2 regions of the Actinoplanes sp. NPDC051388 genome follow, and region 1 is predicted to be linked to the other one. Evidence: riboswitches for the same ligand, from Rfam matches in the RefSeq annotation. Region 1 holds a riboswitch; the other holds the start of a gene.

Region 1 (7,448 bases):
CGAAACTCGCCCGGCGGCCGGCCGATAGGGGAGTTGTCCGGTAGTGAAAGAGGAAGGAATCCGGTGACCGACACGGCCACGCCGGCCTGGGAGACCCTGCCTGCGCTGATGTACCACTCCGTGTCCGCGATCGGCGGGCCACTGGGCGACCTCGCCGTGCCTCCGGGCCGGCTGACCGAGCAGCTCACCGCGCTGACCCGGGCCGGCTACCGCCTGGTCGGGCTGAGCCAGGCGCTCGACCTGCTGGCGGCCGGTGACACCGGCAAGATGGTCGCGGTCACCTTCGACGACGGCTATCGCAACCTCCTCACCGCGGGCGTGCCGGTGCTGGCCGCGGCCGGCGCGCGGGCCACGCTCTATGCCTCCGTCGGGCACCTGGGCGAGCGCGCGGACTGGCTGGGCCGCTGGTCACCCGACTTCGGCCGGCTGCTCACCTGGGACGAGCTGGCCGAGGTGGCCGCCGCCGGGGTGGAGATCGGCAACCACGGCCTCGTCCACCACCCGCTGGACGTGCTGCCGCCCGACGTGCTGCGGGCCGAGATCGTGCGCAGTCACGACGAGCTGGAGCAGCGGCTGCAGGTGGCGGTGCGCAGCTTCGCGTACCCGCACGGGTACAACGGGCGCCGGGTGCGCGACGAGGTGCGGGCCGCCGGGCACGACAACGCCACCGAGGTCGGCCGTCGTCTGCACCGGCCCGGCGAGCACCGGTTCGCGGTGCCGCGGCTGCAGCCCATCCCGGCGCACTCCGGCGACGACCTGGTGGCGCTGGTGGCCGGCGGCGGATCGCAGCTGGTGCCGCAGGTGAAGCGGCTGGCCCAGCCGGCCTGGCGGATGGCGCGCAAGGTGGCCCAGGCGACCGGACGGACGCTGACATGATGAGCCCACTGCACCGGGCGCCGAAGCGCTACGGCCGGCGGATCTTCCTGGGGCTGGCCGGGATGGCCGCGCTGCCCACCGCGGCGGTCGTGGTGTTGCAGGCGCGGGCCAAGACACCGCCCGCCGAGGCGACGACCGGGCTCGGGCGCGATGTGCCGGCCGCCGCCACGCCGTCGCCCGGTGCGTCGGCGACCAGCGCCGCTCCCCGGATCGTCACCCGAGGCGGCGGGCCGGTGCCGTTCGTCAGCGGCAAGGCCATGCTGGGGGCGTACCTGGATCTCGACGGTCTGTCCGAGGCCGAGGCGGTCGCGTTGCGGCGCCAGCAGCTCGGGCGTGACCCGCGGATCCTGCACTCCTTCTATGCGTGGCGGGACACCCTGCCGCGCCGGATCTCGTGGCTGCCGGACGACACGTACCCGATGATCTCCTGGCGGGGCACCGACCACGCCTCGATCCTGCGCGGTGACCACGACGACCTGATCCGGCGCAATGCGCGTCAGCTGCGGCGTTTCGGCCGGCCGGTGCTGCTGCGCTGGGGCTGGGAGATGAACGGCAGCTGGTACGCCTGGGGCGGCGCCAAGAACGGCAACGACGCGTCCGGCTACGTGAGGTCGTGGAAGCACCTCCGGAAGATCTTCGCCGACCAGGGCGCCGACAACGTGTCCTGGGTGTGGAGCCCGAACTGGAACGACAGCCCGGCGGAGAGCTGGAACGCCAAGGCCCGCTACTACCCGGGCGACGACCAGGTCGACTGGGTCGGCGTGTCCGGCTACAACCTGCACCGGGAGGTCCCGGGCCGGCTGTTCCAGGCGCTCTACGACTCCTACGCGCCGACGAAGCCGATCATGATCACCGAGATCGGCTCGGTGGACCGTGGCGGCAGCACCAAGGCCGACTGGATCACCCTCGCCGGGAACTGGGTCGAGCAGCACCCGGCGATCGGCGCGCTGGTGTGGTTCGACACCGACACGCATCCCGGCTATCACGAGAAGTGGCGGATCGACACCGACGCGGAGTCGCTCGCCGCGTTCAAGGCGCTGGCGAACGACCCGCACTTCAAGGCGTAAGGGGGCCAGTCACACAGCGCGCTCCGCGGCGTCCACCGCGTTGCGGAACAGCATCGCGACCGTGGTCGGGCCGACGCCGCCGACCCGCGGGGTGATCGCGCCGGCCACCTCGGCCACCGACTCGTCCACGTCCGGCAGCAGCCGCCGGCCCTCGTAGCGCACGCCCGCGCCGACCACCGTCGCGCCCGGCCGCACGTGTTCGGGCTGGATGATGCCGGGCACGCCGGCCGCCGCGACCAGCACGTCCGCCCGGCGCGTGTAGCGCTGCCAGTCCGGCACGCCGGTGTGCACCACGGTGACCGCGGCGTTCGCGGTCGGCCGCTTCTGCGCCAGCAGCATGGCCAGCGGCCGGCCGATGGTGGCGCCGCGGCCCAGGATGACCACCTCGTGCCCGGCGACCGGGATCTCGTAGTGCGCGAGCAGCGCCTCGATGCCGGCCGGCGTGCACGGCACCGGTCCGGGCAGCCCGCTGGAGAGCCGGCCGAGGTTGAGCGGGTGCATGCCGTCGACGTCCATGTCGGGGTCGACCGTCATCAGCGCCGCGTCGTAGTCGAGGTGACCCGGGATCGGGTATTGGATCAGCAGGCCGTGCACCGCCGGATCGTCGTTGAAGCGGGCGATCGCCCGGTGCAGATCCTGCTGGGTGGCGGACGCCGGCAGGTGCTCGTGCGGCGACACGAAGCCGAGCTCGGCGGCCTGCTTCTGCTTGATCCGGATGTATCCGGCGCTGGCCGAGTCGTCGCCGACCAGGATCGTCGCCAGGGCGGGCTCGACGCCGCGCTCGCGCAGGGCGGTCGCGCGCCGGGACACGTCGGCGAGCACGGCTTTGGCCACGGGCGCGCCCGGCAGCAGCCGGGCGGTGGAGGTGTCGGACATGCGTTTCTCCCCGTGGGCACCCAGGCGGACGGCCCCCACGACGCGCTCCCCGATGGTGATCGCCATCCTCGGTGCCGCCAGTCGCGTTGAAGGAGACCAACCTACTCCGTGGCCGCGATGATGACCGCGCGGTAGGCGGCGGAGTCGCCCGCCCGGTAGAGCCCGACGGTCATCCGGGCGGCGGAGGGCAGGGTGAGGGTCACGCTCCGGTCGCCGGCGCCGGCCCCGACCGGCACTTCCGCGGTACGGGTGCCCGCCGGATCCGTCACCACCAGCGTGTACGGCCCGTCAGCCGAGACCAGCCCGGACGCGGTGACGATGACCTGTCGGGTGCCGTCCGCGGCCACCGGACCGGGCGGCGCGGCGGCGAGCGTGGTGACGGTGACCCGGTAGCTGTCCGCCGAGCTCCGGAAGGACAGCCAGCCGGCCCCACCCAGCACCGCCACCACCAGCAGCATCGGCAGCAGCTGCCGGACCAGCCTGCGGGTTGGCACCCGCTGCTCCGGCGACCGCGGCGCGAACGGTCCGGGCAGCTTGCGCAGCGGGTCGGCGTCCCCGATGACCGGAATCGGCTTGGTCGCCGGGCCGTCCTCGTCGTCCTCGTCCTCGCCCTGCCAGACCCGCTCGGGCACCGCCTCGAGCAGCAGCACGACCAGGGTGATCCCGGCCGTGGCCAGGGTCCAGGTGATCCGGTCCAGCGGGAAGCCGGCCACGAAGACGCCCAGCCCGGCGACGATCATCGTGGCCATGCTCAGCGCCGGCGCCAGCACGGTCCGCTCGACCGCGCTGAGCGTGCGGTAGCGGAAGATCAGCGCGTTCAGCGCCAGGCCCGGCAGCAGGAAGGCGAGCAGCAGCCCGCCCGGCACGGCCAGCACCGGCGGCCCGGCGAGCGCGGCGGCCGCCGACACGGCGGTGGCGATCGCGGTCAGCACGGGGCCGGAGACGAGCGTGGAAAGGGCCCGCGCGCGCAGCTCGGTGGCGTTCACTGGTCGGTTCCCATCCGGTAGATCCGGACCGTGCCGTTGTCGTAGAGCCGGTCCACGTCGATCAGCGAGTCGAACTTGCCCAGCTGCCGGGTGGTCAGCGGCTCGGTGATGAGGCCGGCCCGCGGGTCGTTCTCGAAGTACGCGTCGCTCTCCGGCAGCTGGGTGCTCAGCCGCTGGTCCACCACCAGATAGTTGAGGTGCAGGTCGGCGACCAGGTCGTCGTCGGCCAGGCTCCACGAGTCGGCGTAGTAGAGCGGGCCGACCTCGCGCACCGGGTCCTGCCGGCCGTAGGTCGAGGCCAGCGACACCGACGTCACGTCGCCGCCGACCCGGTTGCCCGGGCCGAGCACGTCGCGTTGCCACTCGGCGGCGTCCACGCCGTACGCGTCCACCGACCGCTCGAACCCGCCCGCCAGATAGGGACCCGGCAGCAGCGAGCCCAGCGGCGGCCAGCCACCGGCCCGCGCGCCGATCATCAGCAGGGTGACCAGCGCGGAGCCGGCCAGCACCCGGATCACCAGGCTGCGCCCGGTCCCCGGCGGGGTGGACAGCGCCGGGGCCACCCAGTGCCGGCGGCCGGCGGTGTCCCGGGACGGCAGGATCTGCACCGCCCGGACCAGCGCGATGGCCGCGATGATCGAGATCGGCACGTAGGTGAACGTGGACAGCCGGCCGGCGATCTCCGGGCCGTTCTGCCCGAGGAACCGCACCGCGTTGCCGCCGAAGAACACCGCGCCGCCGATCAGCGCCGCCCACCGCCAGGTGTCCCGGTCCTGCCGCGTCACCATGTCCCGGCCCACCGCGACGAACAGCACGAACAGCCCGATCAGGCCGGTGGCCTGCAGCGCCAGTTGGGCGATCGACACCGGCGCGCTCGCCGAGGCCGCGCTCTGCTGCCCGTTCACCAGAGTCTGCACGGTGGTGATCACCTGCTGGACCGGCTCCTCGAGGTAGCCGATCACGTCGGTGGCGACCAGCAGGATCCAGGTCGCGGTCACGCCCAGCGCGATCACCGCCGGCAGCAGCGCGGACCAGCGCCGCGGCTTCTCCACGACCAGCTCGGTGAGGCCCAGCAGGCCGAGCGTGGCGATCAGCGCGAAGGCGGTGACGTGGTGGCTGACCGCGGTCATCGCCGCCGACGCGACGGTGATCACGAGGAACGGCTTGCCGCCCTCGACGCGCCATCGGCGGACCGCCCACACGGCCAGCATGAAGAACGGCAGCGCGGCGGTCTGGTAGAGGAACATCGAGCTGAAGAACAGGTAGTGCAGCGCGGTGGCGTAGGTCGCGCAGGCCACGCCGGCCACCGCGGGGGAGTTGCTGGCCCGCAGCACGCAGACGAACAGCACGCCGACGAAGACCAGGTGCGCCACGCCGGCCACGATGATGCCCGCAGCGGTGACCGGCAGCCCGGTCATCGAGGCCACCGCCGCGCCCATCTCGGCCAGCCCGGGGAAGTGCACCGCGGGCGGCAGCGCCGGGTTGGGCCGGAACAGCTCGCCGGTCTCCATGATCGTGGTGGTGGCGAGCCAGTGCTGCAGTTCGTCGGGGAACCGGAACTGGTCCGGGCTGTACATCCACTTCAGCAGGTACTGGTTGACCGCCAGTCCCATGACCAGCAGGAACGATTCGGCGACGCCGGCCATCCGGCGGCTCAGCAGGCGCAGCACGACCGGCGTGAAGACGACCACCTGGCCGATCCAGTAGGCGCCGGTCGCGCCCGCGGCGCCGGAGCGCCCACCGGTGTAGGCGAGCGCCACGAGCAGCACACCGAGGCTGGAGAACAGCAGCACGGAGGGCGCGTGGCCGAGATCGAAGGGCCCGCCGCGCGGCGCCTTGCGCCGCTCCCGGCTCGGCTGCTCGATGCGCCCGGTGTCCGCGCGTTCCCGCACCGGCAGGTCGGCCTTGGCGACCTCGGCGACGGCCTTGGACAGCGCCCGGCCGACGAGCTCGTCCAGGGTGGCCGAATTGTCGATTTTCGGCGGCTTGACAGCTTCAACCTCTACTTCAGGTTCACCCTCAACCTTGAGTTGAGTCTTCGGCACGCCGGTGCTCGTCTGGATGTCCGCCACCCGCACGCTGCCGCGCGCCTGCTTACGCCCACGCGGACGCCGCCCGGGCACCGGTGCGGTGCCGCGGGCGTGGTCGTGCGGACGGTCGGTCCCCGCGGCGGCGACGGGCGCCTCCTCGGTCGCGGTCCGGTCACCGGATCGCTGGTCGGGCATCTCGGGCGCCTCCGCGGCGTCGGGGGACTCGGACGGGGTGGTCCATCGGCATCTGCAGTCCCCAGCGGGCATCTGGTCTCGCGACATCGGTGTCCCCGATCCGAGAATGCCCGGTTCCGGGGCCACATGTCCGGTGTTCGAGGGATCAGTGGGCGCCGCGCGCCCTCGCCCGAGCCGCCCGGCGGCCCTTGAAGTAGGCCCGCGGTCCGGCCAGCATCCCCTTGCGGTTCGCCGTGAGCAGGTCGCGCGGGAAGTCCTCCTCGAGCGTGGCGACCCGCAGGCTGTCCGAGCCGGTCAGGTCGCGCAGCGCGCCCGGGGCCAGCTTGATCAACGACCACAGCAGCCCCGGCCGGCCCAGCAGCAGGCTGGTGTACGCCGCGGTCAGCCCCGCGCCGTACCCGACCATCTGTTTGCGCAGGCCCTCGAGGTCGCGCCGGTGGTAGTGCCGGGTGACCGCGCTCGGCTGGTAGACGATGGTGCCGCCGCCGACCAGCACCTGGGTGAACGCCAGGGTGTCCTCGGATCCCATCGCCGGGGTGCCGGCGCCCAGCGCCACGTCGAAGCCGCCGATCCGCTCGATCACGCCGGGCCGGAAGGTCATGTTCGCCCCGGTGCCGAACGGCGGCAGCGGGTAGAGCGGGCTCTGGATGTGCGCGGTGGCCGGGCTGAACACGTCGGGCTTGAACCCGCGGCCCTTGCTGTGCCCGCCGAACTGCTCGAACCACAGCTGTGCCCGGGTCTCCAGCTCGGCCGGCACGATCACGCCGGAGACGACGTCCGCCTCCGGGTGGTCGGCGAGCGCGCGGGCGACCTCGGCCAGCCAGTTCTCGTCGGCCCGCTCGTCGTCGTCGATCCAGGCCAGAATCTCGCCGGGCGCGGCCGCCACGGCGGCGTTGCGGGCGAAGGAGAGCCCCGGCGTCGCCTCGAGCAGGTAGTCGACGTGGCCGCGCGCGGCGGCCGCCTCGACCACCTTGGCGGTGGCGTCGCTGGTCGGCGCGTTGTCCACGACCAGCACCCGGAAGGCCGGGTATTTCTGGTCCAGCAGGCTGTCCAGGCAGTTGGCCAGCGCCTCCGGGTGTTCCCGGGTGCAGATCACCACGGTGATGTGCGGCGCGGTGGCCAGCACCTCGCGGCGGCGGGCCAGGAAGGCCGGCTCGGTGGCGGGGGTGACCCCGTCGATCGGCAGCGCGGCCAGGCCCAGCCCGGCCAGCCTCGGCGCGAGCTGGACACCGAGCTCGGCGTTGATCGCCCGGCCCACGTCCGCCGGGCGCAGACCGGTGAGCGGCACGTCCACCAGCACCGTGCCGAGCGGCTCGGAGAACAGCCGGACCAGCATCCAGGCCTGCAGCACCCGGCGGCCGTCCGCGCCGATCCCGGCGATCGTGGGCAGCGGGTCGGAGATCTCGACGTCGTGCACG
Region 2 (7,448 bases), on a different contig from region 1:
ACAGATAGGTGCAGAGCAGGGTCTGCTTGGAGTCGGCCACCGCGGTGCGCGAGCCCAGTTCGCGGCCGGCTCGGCGCTGGGCCCAGGACAGGCCGGGCATGACCGCGAGCGAGACCGCGGCCAGCGCGATGCCGACCGGGGAGTGGTCGGGCGTGGCCTGGCCGAGCAGGGCGCGCACCGACTCGACGGTGACGAAGGCGGCGAGCGCGAAGAACGAGAACGCGATGACGCGCAGCGTGGTCTTCTCGCGGGCCGCGGGATCCGGCCCGGCGAACTGCCAGGCGACGGCCGCCGCCGAGGACACCTCGATGACCGAGTCCAGGCCGAAGCCGATCAGCGCCGTGGAGGACGCGACGGCCCCGGCGCCGATCGCGATCACCGCCTCGATCACGTTGTATGTGATGGTCGCGGCGACCAGCCACCGCACCCGGCGGGTCAGCACGGCCTGCCGGCTCATCAACAGCAACCGTCCACATCGGCGTCCGGGCACGCGGCCGGGTCCACCGCCAGCACCAGGCCGAGCAGGTCGCCGAGGGCATGCCGCAGGCGGGGGTCGGCCAGCTCGTAACGGGTGCGCCGGCCCTCGGGCACGGCCACCAGCAGCCCGCAGCCGCGCAGGCAGGCCAGATGGTTGGACAGGTTCTGCCGGGTCGCGCCGAGCAGGTCGGCCAGCTCGGCCGGGTAGCCGGGACCGTCGCGCAGGGCCAGCAGCAGCCGGGCCCGGGTGGGGTCGGAGAGGGCATGGCCGAAGCGGGCGAGGACCTGCCCGTGCGTCGCCGTTTCCATCCGCTGATAGTACAGCAGGCGCTGTACTAAAGACCCTTGGATACGCCCGGGGTGAGGAACTCGACGCGCGTGCCGGTCAGCAGCGGGTTCTTCCGGGCGTGGAACGTCTGGACGTGCTCGGCGTCCTCGTGGGCCCGGAACGCGTCGCGGTCCCGATAGACCTCGTAGAAGACGCGGACCAGCGGCTCGCCCTCGACCGCCGACGTGGCGTAGACCAGGGTGCCCGGCTCGCGGGCGGTGATCTGCTCGACCGCGGCCGCGGTGAGCTCGTCGAAGCGGGCCGCCGCGGCCTCGTCCCGGCAGTCGAAACGAACGACGAGTGCGAGCACCGCCACCTCCAGAGGGAAACGGCTCAGCCGAAGACGGCGAAGTCGGTCAGCTCGGCGTTGCCGGGCTGCCAGTTGTCGACCACGACGGTGACATAGCGAGCCGAGACGCGCAGCGGAATCTCGGTCAGGCGGGCCGGCCGGGCCACCTTGGCCACGGTCGAATAGGTGACCGCGTCGGTCGAGCGCTCGATGCGGATCGAGCCGCGGCGGCCGGCCGTCCAGGTCAGGCGGACCATCGTCAGGGACTCGGTGGCGCCGAGGTCGACCACCATCCGGCCGGTCGGGCCGGGACGCCACGACGTGCGGGTGTCGCCGTCCACCGCGCGCGCCGGGGAGGTCATGCCGGTGGGCAGCGGTGAGGTGGGGAACGTGGTGCGGCCCCGGGCCAGGTCGGCCGTCGGGGTCACCGGGCCGCCGGGCACGGTCAGCGTCGTCGACTTGCCGGCCGCCAGGCGTACCGGAGAAGACCAGGAACCGGATCGCACAGCGATCGCCACCGGCTGGGATTGCGGCGCGGTGATCGTCACGTGGTGCGAGTCGGGCACGGTGAAGCGGGTGCCGAGCGGCACCTCGCCGCGCACCTCGAAGCGTGGCGGCTCGACCCGCCCGGTGCCGGCCGGCTGCGTGACGCCCCAGGCCAGGCCGTCCTTCCGGAGCACCTGCATACCGCGATACAGCCGGCGCGAGGACGGGATCGTCACGGTCGCGCCGGTGATCGGGTCGGCCGTCAGGTTGAAGACGCTCAGGTAGCCGTCCGCGTCGCTGACCCGCAGGCCGGGCGGGGTGTCCGGGATGCGGCGCCGGGCCATCGCGGCCAGGTCGACGCCGGGTCGCGCATAGGCCTCGATCAGTGTCGGCGAGGGCGGGCCGGTGGCCGCGATCACGGCGGTGGCGGACACCGTGATCGGCCGGCCGGTGTCGTGCGTGACCAGGCCGGCCCGGCCGTCGATGTCCACCCAGCCACCGGACAGCTCGTGGGCGTCGGGCACCACCACCGCGTCGGACCAGGCGACCGCGTCCTCGGACGTCTGGATCACGTATCTGGTCGCGTACGCCGACTCCCAGGAGAGCCGGACCCCCGCGACCGTGACCGGCGAGCCCAGATCGACCGCGAACCAGCTGTCCTGCCGCCCGCGCTCGGTGCGGTCCACCGCCCAGCGGGTCTGCGGATTGCCGTCGGTGGCGTTGTACGCCGGATAGCTCACGTCCGACGACGAAGCCCCGGTCAGCGCGCCCTGTGCCAGATCCGCGCCGGCCTCGTCCAGCACGCTGAACGTCCACAGTGAATAGCCGTACTGATTGGCCGCCTGCCGGCCCTGCATCCGCACATAGCGAGCGGGCCGCGCCTCGAACAGCAGCTCGTCGATGCCGCCGTCGCCGCCGCCGCCCGCGCTGCCGTCGAGCGTGATCGAGCCGGTCGTGCTGGTGAACGTGCGCCGCCCGGTGAGCCCGGGCATGCCCGGCATCTCGAGGTTGAACAGCGACAACGCGCCCTCGTCGGTGCCCACGCCGGTGCTCGCGTAGACCACCGTGCCGGTCGGCAGCGTCGCGTAGGCCGCGTACTCCTCGCCGTAGATGAGCACGGTCGCGGTGGCGTCGACGCCGTCCCGGACACGCTGATAGGCCGCGGTCCAGGTGTCCGACGGCGCCCGCGACGAGGCCGGCAGGAACGCGGCGGCGCGCGTGTCGATCAGCCAGTTGTCGTGTCGCGGCTGCCACAGGAAGTTCACGAAGCCGGTCTTGGTCACCGCCGCGGCGAACGCGTCACCCGATTGGTGCACGGTCAGCCCGAGCTGGTCGCCGAAGTCGCGGGTGCCGCTCGCCCGGGCGAAGAACTGCGGCGCCGACACCGGCTTGGTCGGCCGGCCGCGGTGGCGGTGGAACAGGTAGGAGATGGCGAGCTCGGCGCGGGCCTCCGGCTCGTACTTCTCCTCGCCACTGAACTTGGTCAGGCGAAACTCCGGCGAGTGCCGCAGGTAGGGCTCGAGCCGTCCGGCCAGATCGGCTTCGGCGCGCGCCGCGTCCGGATCGCGCAAAACCTGAGCCAGGTACGCGAGCGGCAGCACGTCCCGCCCATAGAGGTGATATCGATCCGCCACCATCGGCATCACGGTCTCGCCCGCGTCGCTGGCCAGCAGCCGCAGCGTGCGCCACAACTGCTCGCCGTTCGGCTGCCGCAGCAGCACGTCCGGCACCCGCTTGCCGGCCGTCATGAAGTGGATCGCCGCCCGGCCCGCCGTGCGCCACAACTCCGCCTGGTAGTGCGGGTTCACCGATTCGTGGTTCTCCACCACGAACGTGTCGTGCAGGTTGTGCCCCCGGCTCAGGTCCTTGACCACCACGCCGTCGAGCCGCGCCAGGTTGGCCCGGTCGGCGGCCGGCAGCGCGCTCGCGTTGGCCGCCCAGAACAGGAACCGGCCGCGCAACGCGGCGTCGTCCCGCCCCCAGGCCAGCCCCGGCGCGATCGCCTGCGCGTAGACGCCCATCTCCTCGAGCTTGGTGTCACCGAGGTGTCCGCCCGCCGTGCCGTTCGGCGTCCAGTCGCCGCTGAGCGGATCGTCGGCGTACGCCAGCCCGTACGCATAGGAGGCCTGCCCCGACGCGATGGCCGACACCTTCGTGCGGGTGCGGTCGTCCAGGTCGTCCCAGAGCAGCCGGGCGGCGAGCACGAAGTAGAGCTCGAAGGTCGAGTCCCAGAACAGCTGCCGGCCCCAGTCCGAGCCGCCGGCCAGCCGGTTCGTGCCGGCGAACCGCCCGATCGTGGCCAGCGTGTGCTCCTGCAGCGTGCTCTTGCCGACGCCGGCCAGCGCCTCGTCGTAGCCCTCGGCCCGCAGCAGCACCGCGTTGCCCAGCACCGACGCGAACCGGAAGTCGTCCGAACGGTAGGCGCCGGTGGCCGGGTCCCACTGCTGCTCGACCCACCGGGTGTGCAGGTGCAGCAGCCGGTGATAGGTGGCCGCGACGGGGTCGTCCACCGGCCGCGCCCAGAGTCCGGCGGGCCGCCGGGCCGGGATCGGGACGGCGAGTGCCCCGCTTAGCGCCAAGAAATGGCGACGGGACAGCGGCGCCATCGAACCTCCACGGGGACCTGCGGACGTGCCGACAATCAGTATCCGGTCGGGCCGCCTCACGACAAATGGTGTGATGGCGACCGACACCCCGCTGTTACGTTCCATCCGCCGGAAACGTTCAAGTGATCAGCCGGAAGAGGTTCAGCCACTGCTCCGGCCACACCACGCCGACCGGCGCCTCGGCGGAGAGCCGGTTCGCCCGGAATGCCGCGGTGACCCGCCGGTTGCCGTAGCGCCGGGACAGGGACGCGGCCAGCGAGCCGCCGACGCCGGTGAAGCCGCACTCCACGAACGACCGGAACTCCGCCATCGCCGACGGCGTGACCAGCGGAAAGTCGCGGTGGACCAGGCGCAGCAGGCCGGCGTCGACCCGGGGGACCGGGCGGAAGGCGGTGCGGGGGATCCGGCCCGCCAGCTCCCACGAGTGGGTGGGCCAGGTGCTGATCGTCAGGCGGGTCCAGCGGCCGTAGTCGCCGGTCCGCTTGCGGGCGTATTCCAGCTGTGTGACCAGGGTGGCGTGACGCAGGGTCGCCGATCCGAGGCACCAGGACACCACCCCGGAGGTGAGCGCGTAGGGGATGTTGCCCACCACCGCGAAGGAGGACGTGGGCGGGTCCTCGCGGAGGAAGTCGGCGATGCGCACGTCGAGAGCGGGGTGCGACGGCAGCGCGGCGGCGACCGCGGGATCGACCTCGAAGGCGACCACCCGGCCCGCCCGCGCCAGCAACAGTGAGGTCAGGTGGCCGCGGCCGGCGCCCACCTCGTACACGAGATCGTCGGGTTCGAGATCGGCCGCCGCGACCACCTGACGCAGGGCAGCGGTGGAGGAGAGGAAGTTCTGACCGTACGCACGACGGGCGCGGGAATGCGCACGTCGCGGAGAAGAGGGCGCCATGACCATGGTCCTGTCCGCCGTCGCGAGGACGCGAAGGCAAGAACGGAAGAGGACACGTAGGCCCTGGCGGGCTCAGGCGAAAGGAGCTAGGCGACCAGGGCCGGACGCCGGTCGCGCAGACGGATCGAAGACAGCGGTCCGCGCGCGGGCGTCACGAGCCCGGCGAGCAGAGCGTGCGTCGTGATCATCCCGCGACCCTACTGAACGGCCGTCCCGGCGTACCAGTGAATTAAGAGCCGGTGTGCCGCGCGGCCTGCCGCAGATCGAGATCCTCGATGCCGATCGCGACGATGAGCAGGATCTCGACACCGTTCATGTTGATCACCGTGAGGGCTGAGTATGCTTGCCGCGGGCCGTGACTGGCGTGTTCGGATGGGTCAACCATCGTGGAGCGGTCCCGTCATCGACGACGACTGCCGTGCGCCTGGGCCTCTTGATCCGTGCTGAGTTTGCCGAGAAGCGCAGGAGGTCCGATGAACGCCGAGTCCAATGCTTTCCGCTCCGCCCTCGAAGTCGTCCGCCAGGTCGAGCCCCGCATCGCCGACGCGATCGCCAAGGAGCTGCACGACCAGCGCGAGTCGCTCAAGCTGATCGCCAGCGAAAACTACGCATCGCCCGCCGTGCTGCTGGCGATGGGCAACTGGCTCAGCGACAAATACGCCGAAGGCACCATCGGCCGCCGGTTCTATGCCGGCTGCCAGAACGTGGACACCGTCGAGTCGGTCGCCACCGAGCACGCCCGCGAGCTGTTCGGCGCGCAATACGCGTATGTCCAGCCGCACTCCGGCATCGACGCCAACCTGGTGGCCTACTGGGCGATCCTGGCCGACCGGGTCGAGGTGCCCCATCTCAAGAAGTTCGAGAAGCGGCAGGTCAACGATCTGACCGACGCCGAGTGGGCAGAGCTGCGGGCGGCCTTCGGCAACCAGCGGATGCTCGGCATGTCGCTGGACGCCGGCGGCCACCTGACGCACGGCTTCCGGCCGAACATCAGCGGCAAGATGTTCGACCAGCGCAGTTATGGCGTGGACCCGGCGACCGGGCAGATCGACTACGACGCACTGCGGGCCACGGCGCGCGAGTTCAAGCCGCTGGTGATCGTCGGTGGTTACTCCGCGTACCCCCGCAAGGTGAATTTCCGCGTCATGCGCGAGATCGCCGACGAGGTCGGCGCGACCTTCATGGTTGATATGGCCCACTTCGCCGGTCTTGTCGCGGGCAAGGTCTTCACCGGGGACTTCGACCCGATCCCGCACGCGCACATTGTCACCACCACCACGCACAAGAGCCTGCGCGGCCCGCGCGGCGGCGCGGTGCTCTGCGGTCCCGAGCTCTCCGACCAGGTCGATCGCGGCTGCCCGATGGTCCTCGGCGGCCCGCTCGCGCACGTCATGGCGGCCAAGGCGATCGCGTTCGCCGAGGCGCGTCAGCCGTCCTTCGCGGATTATGCGCAGCGCATCGTCGACAACTCCCAGGCGCTCGCGGCCGGCCTGCTCGCCCGCGGCGCGACCCTGGTCAGCGGCGGCACCGACAACCACCTGGTGCTGATCGACGTCGACAAGTACGGCCTCACCGGCCGCCAGGCCGAGCAGGCGCTGCTCGACTCCGGCATCGTCACCAACCGCAACGCGATCCCGTCCGACCCGAACGGCGCCTGGTACACCTCCGGCATCCGGATCGGCACCCCGGCGCTGACCTCGCGCGGCCTCGGCACCGGCGAGATGGACCAGATCGCCGAGCTGATGCACACGGTGCTGTCGCAGACCACGCCCTCGCCGACCTCGAAGGCGAAGTTCACCCTCGACCCGGCCGTGTCCGACCGGGTCAGCAAGCAGGCCACCGAGCTGCTCGCCGACTACCCGCTCTATCCCTCGGTCGACCTGGGGTAGTTCGTCAGGAAGGCGTCGACCGCGGCCACGAACTCGGCCGGTTGGTCGCGGTGGACGTGATGCCCGGCCGCGATCGTGACCAGGGTGGCGGCCGGCATGTGATCCCGCAGCTCAGCGTGCAGGTGCTGCGGGATCTGGCTGTCCGGGCCGCCGCCGATGATCAGCGTCGGCACGGTGACCGACGAGGCGTTCTCCCAGCCGGCCGGGTCGGGGTCGTCGAGCTGGGCCCGGATCGCGTTGACCGCGGCGAAGTCGAACGGCGTCGGCTCGTCCGGCGGGGGGAGCGGCGGACGCTCGAGGTCGCCCGGCCGCAGGATCGGCGCGTCCTCGAGCACGAGGTGGCTGAGCCGGTCCGGCGCGGCCTGCCCCACCAGCATGGCGACCACGCCGCCCATCGAATGGCCGGCCAGCGCGCAGCGCTCGAGGCCGGCGGCCTCCAGGTAGGCCAGCACGTCGTCGCGCATCAGCTCGAAGGAGT

The links. Region 1 has a riboswitch for ZMP and ZTP ahead of ACZ6TI_RS24020 (bifunctional 5,10-methylenetetrahydrofolate dehydrogenase/5,10-methenyltetrahydrofolate cyclohydrolase). Riboswitches for the same ligand answer to the same signal wherever they lie in the genome.
Region 2: linked by a shared signal. The riboswitch ahead of ACZ6TI_RS08365 (glycine hydroxymethyltransferase) and the one ahead of ACZ6TI_RS24020 (bifunctional 5,10-methylenetetrahydrofolate dehydrogenase/5,10-methenyltetrahydrofolate cyclohydrolase) in region 1 are both predicted to bind ZMP and ZTP.

Annotation. Positions count from the first base shown of each region.
Region 1 covers NZ_JBVJIP010000009.1:261,871-269,318, forward strand. Annotated here, with positions in the region: gene ACZ6TI_RS24010 (polysaccharide deacetylase family protein) at 64-876, shown strand; gene ACZ6TI_RS24015 (glycoside hydrolase family 26 protein) at 876-1,943, shown strand; gene ACZ6TI_RS24020 (bifunctional 5,10-methylenetetrahydrofolate dehydrogenase/5,10-methenyltetrahydrofolate cyclohydrolase) at 1,953-2,819, opposite strand; ZMP/ZTP riboswitch at 2,831-2,914, opposite strand; gene ACZ6TI_RS24025 (hypothetical protein) at 2,921-3,805, opposite strand; gene ACZ6TI_RS24030 (hypothetical protein) at 3,802-6,030, opposite strand; gene ACZ6TI_RS24035 (glycosyltransferase family 2 protein) at 6,176-7,448, opposite strand, start outside.
Region 2 covers NZ_JBVJIP010000003.1:11,082-18,529, forward strand. Annotated here, with positions in the region: gene ACZ6TI_RS08340 (cation efflux transmembrane domain-containing protein) at 1-457, opposite strand, end outside; gene ACZ6TI_RS08345 (ArsR/SmtB family transcription factor) at 457-786, opposite strand; gene ACZ6TI_RS08350 (putative quinol monooxygenase) at 813-1,115, opposite strand; gene ACZ6TI_RS08355 (discoidin domain-containing protein) at 1,139-4,090, opposite strand; gene erm (23S ribosomal RNA methyltransferase Erm) at 4,305-5,081, opposite strand; ZMP/ZTP riboswitch at 5,427-5,518, shown strand; gene ACZ6TI_RS08365 (glycine hydroxymethyltransferase) at 5,555-6,970, shown strand; gene ACZ6TI_RS08370 (isochorismatase family protein) at 6,946-7,448, opposite strand, start outside.